Regions from separate parts of the Aminobacter sp. 01T433 genome, predicted to be linked through region 1. Evidence: riboswitches for the same ligand, from Rfam matches in the RefSeq annotation. Region 1 holds a riboswitch; the other holds the start of a gene.
The links. A riboswitch is a leader RNA that binds a small molecule or an ion and turns the genes downstream of it on or off. The one in region 1 is predicted to bind S-adenosylmethionine.
Positions count from the first base shown of each region.

Region 2: it holds a riboswitch for S-adenosylmethionine, as region 1 does, so the genes downstream of both, AC1DLV_RS02825 (O-succinylhomoserine sulfhydrylase) here and metA (homoserine O-acetyltransferase MetA) in region 1, are expected to answer to the same signal.

Region 1 covers NZ_JBFTPR010000005.1:78,938-83,825, reverse strand. Annotated here, with positions in the region: gene AC1DLV_RS09650 (LysR family transcriptional regulator) at 1-672, shown strand, start outside; gene metA (homoserine O-acetyltransferase MetA) at 742-1,665, opposite strand; SAM riboswitch at 1,716-1,793, opposite strand; gene hisC (histidinol-phosphate transaminase) at 1,945-3,057, shown strand; gene AC1DLV_RS09635 (prephenate/arogenate dehydrogenase family protein) at 3,061-3,996, shown strand; gene AC1DLV_RS09630 (DUF2125 domain-containing protein) at 4,086-4,888, opposite strand, start outside.
Region 2 covers NZ_JBFTPR010000001.1:559,164-564,051, reverse strand. Annotated here, with positions in the region: gene AC1DLV_RS02840 (hypothetical protein) at 1-164, opposite strand, end outside; gene AC1DLV_RS02835 (ABC transporter substrate-binding protein) at 358-1,134, opposite strand; gene AC1DLV_RS02830 (2'-deoxycytidine 5'-triphosphate deaminase) at 1,227-2,315, opposite strand; SAM riboswitch at 2,457-2,534, shown strand; gene AC1DLV_RS02825 (O-succinylhomoserine sulfhydrylase) at 2,578-3,771, shown strand; gene AC1DLV_RS02820 (DUF6454 family protein) at 3,823-4,755, opposite strand.

The DNA.
Region 1 (4,888 bases):
GAAGGCGCGATTTTCATCGATTCCGCGCGCGCCTTCCTGGTCGCGCATGACAATGCGGTTGCCGGCCTGTCATGCGGTACGCGGCGTTTTGCGCTCGGCATCGCCGGACATGTTGCCGGGCCGGAGGTGACGACCTTGCTTGCGCGGCTCAACCAGCACGATCCGGCGCTGACGATAGAGGTTCAGGTCGACAATTCGAGCAACCTGCTCGACGCCTTCGATCGCGGCAAGCTGGATGCCGCGATTGTCAGGCGCGAGGATGACCGCCGCGATGGGGAGGTGCTGGGGCCCGAGCATTTCGGCTGGTTTGCGACCCCCGACTTCCATCATCGCCAGGGCGAGCCGATTCGCCTAGCTGCGCTGTCGCGGGCCTGCGGCGTCCGCGATCTCGCCACCCGCACGCTCGACGATGCCGGTATCCCTTGGGTCGAGGTGTTTCTCGGCGGTGGGTCGTCGGTGGTGACGGCCGCCGTTTCAGCCGGCCTTGCCACGGCCGTCTTCTCCAGCCGGCTTTCGCCGCCCGGCACAATCGAGATCAGCCGCAAGTTCGGCCTGCCTCAGGTGCCGTCATCGGAAATCGTTTTGCATTCGACGCTGACCGACCGCCGCTCGCGCGAAGCGCTGCGCATCCTGGCCTGCGCCTTCCGCGAGCACGGCGCGTCGGCGGGATAGAGCACCCTTGCCGGTAAAAAAAGTCCTGATGACCGCGCTCAGCTTCGAGCGCGGTCCTGAGTGAGCTGGCTACCGGTTTTTGCCGATGTTCTCCACATCGTACGCGGTGGTCTGGTAGACTCGGTTGATCCAGTTGCCGAAGAGCAGGTGGGCATGCGAGCGCCAGCGGTTGAGCGGCCGGCGTTGCGGGTCGTCATCGGGGTAATATTCGTGCGGCACCGCGATGGTCACGCCTGCAGCCACATCGCGGTCGTACTCTTCCTTGAGCGAGGTCGAGTCGTATTCGATGTGGTTGAACATGTAGAGCCGGTTGCCGGCTTCTTCGGCCAGCAGACTCGGGCCGGTCTCTTCCGATTCCATCAGCAGTTCCAGACCGGAGCCCTCGGGAATGTCTTGGGCACGGACCTCCGTCCAGCGTGACACCGGAATGGCGAAATCGTCCGAGAAACCGGCCAAATAGGGGGAGGCAGGCGCGTTGTTGTTGTGACGGAAGACGCCGAAGGCCTTTTCCTCCAGCGTGTGTTTCGGAACGCGGTGGAAATGCCATGCGGCCGCCATCGCGCCCCAGCAGATGAAGAACGGCGAATGGACGTTGGTCGTCGTCCAATCCATGATCTGCTTGAGTTCGTCCCAGTAAGTCACCTCCTCGAAGGGCAGCAACTCCACCGGCGCGCCGGTGATGATGAAGCCGTCGAATTTGCGGTCCTTCACCTCTTCCCAGGTCTGGTAGAAGGCGATGAGATGGTCTTCGGACGTGTTCCTGGCCTTGTGGGTACCGATACGCACCAGCGTCAGCTCCACCTGCAGCGGGCTGGCACCGATCAGGCGGGCGATCTGCGTCTCCGTCCGCACCTTGTTGGGCATGAGGTTGAGCAGGCCGATCTGCAGCGGGCGGATGTCCTGGCGGAGCGCTGTCTGCTCGTCCATGACGGAGACGCCCTCTTTCACCAGCACTTCGCGGGCGGGGAGCTGATCAGGGATCTTGATTGGCACTGTGCGAACTCCAAAAAACAAAAACCGGCATTGCTGTCGCAAAGCCGGTTTACGGATCGCAAACGGCCCTTTAGCGACTTGTTTAACGTGGCTGCAAGCCGACCGGCCAAATCACCACGGATCCATCATTGCTATTACGCCCGGTCGCCGATTGCGTCAACTGCGACCCAAATGGGGCGCCAGAGCCGCCACAATAGCCGGTTTTCCTCGACATTATGTGCCTCGGGCGGTATTCCCGCTGCGACCTCCGCCCGGAGGCGCCAATCCAGGATTTTCGACATGAGCAAGGCACCTGAACAGATTCGCCCCGAACCCCGCGCGGGCATCATGGAAATCGCAGCCTATGTGCCCGGCAAGAGCACTGCGGGCGCAGGTGTGACCAAGGTGCATAAGCTCTCGTCGAACGAAAATCCGCTTGGTGCCTCGCCCCATGCGACCGAGGCTGTCCAGAAACTGGCGCATAAGATGGAGTATTATCCCGACGGGTCGTCGTCACGCCTGAGGCAGGCGATCGCGGCGACCCATGGGCTCAACCCGGCCAACATCCTGTGCTCCAACGGCTCGGACGAACTGATCGGCCTGCTTGCGCAGAGCTATCTCTCGCCGGGCGACGAGGCCGTGTACACAGAGCACGGCTTCATGGTCTACAAGATCTACACGCAGGCCGCTGGCGCGACCCCGGTCGTTGCCAAGGAGACTGGCGAGAAGGCCGACGTCGACAAGATCATCGCTGCGGTAACGCCCAAGACCAAGATCGTTTTCCTGGCCAATCCGAACAATCCCACCGGCACCTACCTGCCGTTCGAGGAAGTGCGCCGCCTGCATGCGGCGCTGCCCAGGAATGTGCTCCTGGTGCTCGACGGCGCATATGCCGAATATGTCCGCCGCAACGACTACGAGTCGGGCGTGGAACTGGTCGGGGGCAACGAGAACGTCGTCATGACGCGCACTTTCTCCAAGATCCATGGCCTCGGCGGCATGCGCATCGGCTGGATCTATGCGCCAGCGCACGTTATCGACGTGCTGGAGCGCATGCGCGGGCCGTTCAACGTCAATGCGGCGGCGATCGAGGCCGGCGTCGCGGCCATGGAAGACCGTAGCCATGTCGAGCGCACCGTGGCGCATAACGCCCAGTGGGCGGAATGGCTGGTCGCCGAGTTCGAAAAGCTTGGCCTTCGCGTCACGCCGAGCGTCGGCAACTTCCTGCTTATCCACTTCCCCGACGATGCCGGGCATGGCGCCGATTTGGCCGACGAATATCTCAGCGCGCGTGGCTATATCCTGCGCAGGGTCGCCGGCTACGGCTTCCCCAATGCGCTGCGCATGACCATCGGCACCGAAGAGGCCAATCGCGGCGTGATCGCCGCACTCACCGAATTTCTGAAAAGTTGAACCATGTCCGATCCCCTTTTTGAAAAGATCGCCCTCATCGGCATCGGCCTGATCGGCTCCTCGCTCGCCCGGGTCATCCGACGCGAGGGCCTGGCCCGCCACATCGCCATCTCGACGCGCAGTGCGCAAACGCTCGCGCGCGCCGAAGAACTCGGCCTCGGCGATAGCTACTCGACCGACGCCAAGCTTGCGGTCAAGGACGCCGACCTCATCATCGTTTCGGTGCCGGTCGGCTCGTCCGGCGCGGTTGCCCGCGACATCGCTTCGGCGCTCAAGCCGGGCGCTATCCTCACCGATGTCGGATCGACCAAGGCCTCGGTCATCGCGCAGATGCAACCCTACATTCCGGAAGGCGTCCATTTCATCCCCGGCCACCCGCTCGCCGGTACTGAAAAGTCAGGCCCAGACGCTGGTTTCGCCGACCTATTCGAAAACCGCTGGTGCATTTTCACGCCGCTGCCTGATACCGACCTGGTGGCATTGGAAAAGCTGTCGGAGTTCTGGCGCCGCTGCGGCTCCAACATCGACACGATGGACCCCGAACATCACGACATGACGCTCGCGATCGTGTCGCACCTGCCGCACATCATCGCCTACAACATCGTTGGAACCGCCGACGATCTCGAAGCGGTGACCAAGTCCGAAGTGATCAAGTATTCGGCATCCGGTTTCCGCGATTTCACCCGACTGGCGGCTTCCGATCCGACGATGTGGCGCGACGTGTGCCTGCACAACAAGGATGCGATCCTCGAAATGCTGGCACGTTTTTCGGAGGACTTGGCTTCGCTGCAGCGGGCGATCCGCTGGGGCGATGGCGACAAGCTGTTCGAGATGTTCACCCGCACCCGCGCCATCCGCCGTTCGATCATCGAGGCCGGCCAGGAAGTCGATGCGCCGAACTTCGGCCGTGAGGCGATCGAGCATCCGGCGAAAAGTTAGGGGAATGGGGCAGTAGGGGAGTAGGGCAGTACGCTCAAGCGAAGCGCGCGCCACATACTGCCCTACTGCCTTAATCCCATACTCCCCTGCTACTTCACCGCCGGTATCATGCCTAGCGGAATGAAGCCGAGCGTGGCGCGGCCCTTGACGATGCGCAGGGGCAGGGTCGGCGCGTCTCCAAGCAAGGCAAGCCCGGAAAACACCGAACCTATCTGCTGGCGTTGCTCGGGGATAACGTCCGACAGGATGCGCGACAGGTCGCGCGGGTTCTGGATGATCACCTTCAGCTCGGCGTCGACCAGCCCGTCGGCATCGATCGACCATGGCCCGCTGAGTGCCACACCCGCACTGCCGCCTGATGTCAGCGTCATCGAACGGATCATGCCTGATTGACCGCGCAAGACAGGCTGCCTGCTCGTCACAAGGGCAACGCCATCGTTCAGCGTCGTGTCGGCGCTGCCGTCGAGCTTGGGCAGCGTGCGGCCATCGATCGCCTGCGGGTCGACCAAGAGCCCGGTGAAGGTTCCTGCAAGGTCGATGTTTGTGCCGTTCGGACGCAGGTGCGTCTGGGTTTCCTCGGCGGTGAACAGCGGTGTCTGTGGGCCGTCGCTGAACGCGGCCTGGCTGGTGAGCTTGCGCGTTTCCACCGAAATCCGCTCGGGCAAGGGATTGGCGATGCGGGCGCTGGCGTGCAGGAGGTCCCAGTTGAACTGAAGCTGGGGCAGGTCAGGCGCGGTGATGCGCAGTGGCCCGTCCAGCTCGATCACTGTGCGCGTCGGCTGGTAGATCTGGGCTGCGGTGCGCAGGCTGCCGGCGCTGGCGGAAATCCTGCGGGCGGAATCCTCATAGTCCAGCCTGTCGCAGAACAGTCCGATGCGGAACGGAAAGCCCT
Region 2 (4,888 bases), on a different contig from region 1:
CTGAAATCGCGAAGGTGCCTCTGCCCGGCGGCATAGCCGAACCTTAGCCCTGTGTCGTTGTAGTAGTCTGGCTGAAAGGCGCTGACATAGTCGTAATTGTTCGACATGCAAGCGGACAATGGCATCATCAGGCCGATCACAAGCGGGATGAAAACATAACGCATGGCTCTTACCTCCGATCAAGCAAATGATGCACCCGATCAGTTCAATCAGCCAGTGGGTTCCAGTAACATTTTTGCAGTATTGGCCGCCTGAATAAGTATCTGATGACAGCCGATCCCTCGCCAGTAGCCGCACGGGGATATCAAGCAAACAGGCCGGGCTTCATCGACGCCCGGCCTGCCGGTATTCAGGCCATCAGTCCTTCGGACCGTAAATGTCGAAGTCGAAATATTTGGCGTTGATCTTGGCGTAGGTGCCATCCGAGACGATGGCGTCGATTGCCGCGTTCAGCTTCTCGCGCAGTGGATCGCCCTTGCGCACGGCAATGCCGGTCAATGACTCGGTGCCCTTGAGGTCGCCAATCAGCTTGCAGCAATCCTGTCCGGTCGTCTTCATCCAGTCGACGAGCACGAACTTGTCGGAGACCACCGCGTCGAGACGACCATTGGTCAGGTCGGCCATCGCCTCATCCTGGGTCGGGTACAGCTTCACATCGGCACCGGCCTTGGCGTAGTGGTCCTCGGCATAGATGCTTTGCGTGGTCGACGCCTGCGCGCCGACTGTCTTGCCCTTGAGCGCGTCTGGCTCAGGCGAGGTCAGCGTCGAATCCTTCAGCGCCACCAGCGCCAGCGGCGTGGTGTAGTATTTGTTGGTGAAATCGACCTGCTGCTTGCGCTCGTCGGTGATGGTCATCGAAGCAACGATGGCGTCGAACTTGCCACCCTTGAGGGCTGGAATGATGCCGTCCCAATCTTGCGTTACGAACTCGCACTCGACCTTCATCTGCGCGCAAAGGGCAGTGGCGATATCAACGTCGAAGCCGACCAGCTTGCCGTCCGCTGTCATGCTGTTGAAGGGCGGATAGGCGCCTTCGGTACCGATCTTCAATTTCTCTTGCGCCGAAGCAGCACCTAGGGTCAACAATAGCGCTGCCAGCGAAGCTGCGCAGGCGAATTTCCGTGAAATCTGCATGAACGTCTCCCTTAACCGGGCGCTCTTTCCGAGCGTCCCTAGCTTAGCCAATCACAGTGGCTGGAAATGGACAAGCAGACCAAAGGCTAACCTTAGGTCATGCGGAAATGCTTGGAGAGCTTCAGCCCCTGGGCCTGGTAGTTGGAGCCGAGATCGGCACCGTAGAGCGCGCGCGGGCGCGCCATCATATGTTCATAGACCAGGCGACCGACGACTTGGCCGTGTTCCAAGATGAAGGGCACCTCGTGGCTACGCACTTCAAGCACGGCACGGCTGCCGGTCCCGCCGGCGCTCGAATGGCCGAAACCGGGATCGAAGAAGCCGGCATAATGGACACGGAACTCGCCGACCAACGGGTCAAAGGGCGTCATCTCGGCGGCGTAAAGCGGCGGCACGTGCACCGCCTCACGCGAGACGAGAATGTAGAATTCGTCGGGGTCGAGCACCAGTTCGTCAGCGCCGTGATTGTAGATCGGCTCCCAGAAATCGACGACGTTCTGGGCGGCGCGCTTGTCGACATCGACAAGCCCGGTGTGATGCTTGCCGCGATAGCCAACGATGCTGCCCGGCGTGCCGGCCAGATCGATGGACAGCGCAATACCGCCGCCCGAGATGTTCGGCGGATCGATCGCGACCAGCCGGTCGGACAGATGCAGCGCGTGAAGCTCCGCCTCCGACAGCAGCGCATTGCCCTTGCGAAAGCGGATCTGCGACAGGCGCGAGCCCTTGCGGGCGACGATCGGAAACGTGCGCGGGCTGACCTCGAGATAAAGCGGCCCGGTATAGCCTGCCGGGATCTTGTCGAACTCCTGGCCACGGTCTGTCATCACGCGGGTGAAGATGTCGAGGCGGCCCGTCGAGCTCTTTGGGTTTGCGGAGGCCGAAACATCGGACGGCAGAGCAAGGCTTTCGAGCAGCGGCACGATGTAGACGCAGCCTGTCTCCAGCACGGCCCCGTTGGTCAGGTCGATCTCGTGCAGCTTGAGCCGGTCAAGCTTGTCCGACACCAGAGAATTGGGACCAGGCAGGAAACTGGCGCGGGTGCGGAACGCCGTTGCGCCCAGCCTGAGATCGAGGCTCGCCGGCTGGATCTGGTCGGCATCGAGCGATGGCGCCAGAAGCGCGCCCGAGGCGAACAATGCCGCGATGTCCTGGTCCGGAAGAATGCCCGATTGCCGCAATTGCCTCACTCCTTTACAGCGCCCGGCCCGAACGGACAGCCCAGGATCGCTGGACCCGGACCTGTATCCGGGGTCATATGCGTGGCCCAAAACGTTTAGTCGACCCCGCGATTGACGCAAGCAGGCTGCGGGTCTAAAGGACATTTATCCCGTGGTGATTTGGCCGGTCGGCTTGCAGCCACGTTAAACAAGTCGCTAAAGGGCCGCGTTGTGGACCGGTTGCGACTTTTCGCGACCGGTTTTTTTGTATTTGGATTTGGCTATGACCTCCGAAAAGCAGCGCAACTGGAAACCCCAGACCACCCTCGTCCATGGCGGCACGCTCCGCTCCGAATTCGGCGAAACCTCCGAGGCGATCTACCTCACCCAGGGCTATGTCTACGAGAGCGCGGAAAGTGCTGAAGCCCGCTTCAAGGGCGAAAGCCCGGGTTTCATCTATTCGCGCTACGCCAATCCCACCGTCGACATGTTCGAAAAGCGCATGTGCGCGCTCGAAGGTGCTGAAGACGCACGCGCCACAGCCTCCGGCATGGCTGCGGTCACGGCCGCGATCCTGTGTGGGCTCAAGGCCGGCGACCATATCGTTGCCGCGCGCGCGCTGTTCGGCTCGTGCCGCTGGGTCGTCGAGACTTTGGCGCCGAAATACGGCATCGAGGCAACGCTGGTCGACGGCACATTGATCGAGAATTGGGAAAAGGCGGTCCAGCCCAACACCAAGCTGTTTTTCCTGGAAAGCCCGACCAACCCGACGCTCGAAGTGGTCGACATCGCCGCTGTCGCCGCCCTTGCCAATTCGATCGGCGCGCGCCTGGTCGTCGACAATGTCTTTGCCACGCCGATGCAGCAGAAGCCGCTCGAACTCGGCGCTCATGTCGTGGTTTACTCCGCGACCAAGCATATTGACGGCCAGGGCCGCTGCCTCGGCGGCGTCATCTTGTCGGACAAGAAGTGGATCGACGAGAACCTGCACGACTATTTCCGCCACACCGGCCCGAGCCTGTCGCCGTTCAACGCCTGGACGTTGCTCAAGGGCCTGGAAACGCTGCCGATACGCGTGCGCCAGCAGACCGAAACCGCAGGCAAGATCGCCGATTTCCTGGCCGGCAGGCCGGAAGTGTCACGGCTGATCTATCCCGGCCGGGCCGACCATCCGCAGGCCGACATCGTCAAGAAGCAGATGAAGGGCGGTTCGACGCTGCTGTGCTTCGATCTCAAGGGCGGCAAGAAAGCGGCCTTCGCCTTCGAAAACGCGCTCGACATCATCCTGATTTCCAACAATCTCGGCGACTCTAAGAGCCTGATCACCCATCCGGCAACGACGACGCACAAGAGCCTCACCGACGAGGCCCGCGCCGAACTCGGTATCGACGACGGCACGCTGCGCCTGTCGGTCGGCCTCGAAGACGCCGACGACCTGCTCAACGACATCGGCGATGCGCTGCAGGCAACGCGCTAAGACAATGGCGCTCCGGTTAGCCGGAGCGCCATTTTCATATGCCGATCCGTTTTACGGCAGCTTGGTTTCGTAGACGTAGAGCTTCGTCTCGTTATCTTCTGGAGCTGCCGTCAGGCGCAGGCCGGTCTCGGTCTTTTCGATGAGGACGGGATTGCCGGTGATGGACTTGCCCTTTTCCGTCCAGATCTGGACCGGCACCTGAAACAACGGACGGCCTTGCTTGAGATCCACGATCTCGATGCCACCAAGACGGAAGACCTGCCCGTCAGGGCCCGGGCGATACTCTGTCAGGCCGGTGCAGACCGCCTGACCGGGCTTGAGCAACGCGCAATCCTGATAGTCGATATAGTGCGCCGGATTGAGCGTGCGGGTCTTTTCCGGATCGAGTGCCGACTCCGGCACGGTCAGGTCCTCATTGACGTTCCAGGTGTAGAAGCGGCGCGAGCCCCAGCTCACGGCATGCAGCGTGCGCTGGCCGGGATCATAGACAACGCCGCCGATATGATCGGGGAAACGAAAGACCTCGGTCGCCTCCAGCGTTTCGGGATCGACGCGGTAGATGATCGACTTGCTGTTCGGCCGGTACTCGGCAACCGGCACCCACAGCCAGCGGCCATCATAATCGATACCGCCCGGGTGGTAGATGGCTCCATCGCCAAGCTTCACCTGGCCGACGAGCTTGCCATTGGCGTCAAGCTTGAACAGATGCCCGGCCCCTTTGCCCTCATCGCGGTCAAGCCCATTTTGGGGAGCCTCGAATTTCTTGGTCCGCTCGATGATCTCGACGGAGGACATGAACAGCGCATCGCCGACACGCGCGAAGCCCTGGGGGTGGAAGGTGTCGAATTCCAGCATCGGGGATTTGACGAGCTGCCACTCCGTGCCTCTGGTCAGCTTTTCGATACCGCTTGCGAGGTCGTCAGCATATGCAGCCGTGCCAGCAAGGCAGGCCGAGGCGAAAAGGAGGGCGAGGAGGCGTTTCATTGCAGTGATTCCTTGTCGTTGGACGACGCGGAAACTGGCCTTGGCGCATGACGGCCGGGTGACGTTGAGGCGTCGGTGAGGTGAAATCCACTGCGCATTCATCACATTCGGCGTGAAAATGAAAAACGAAGTT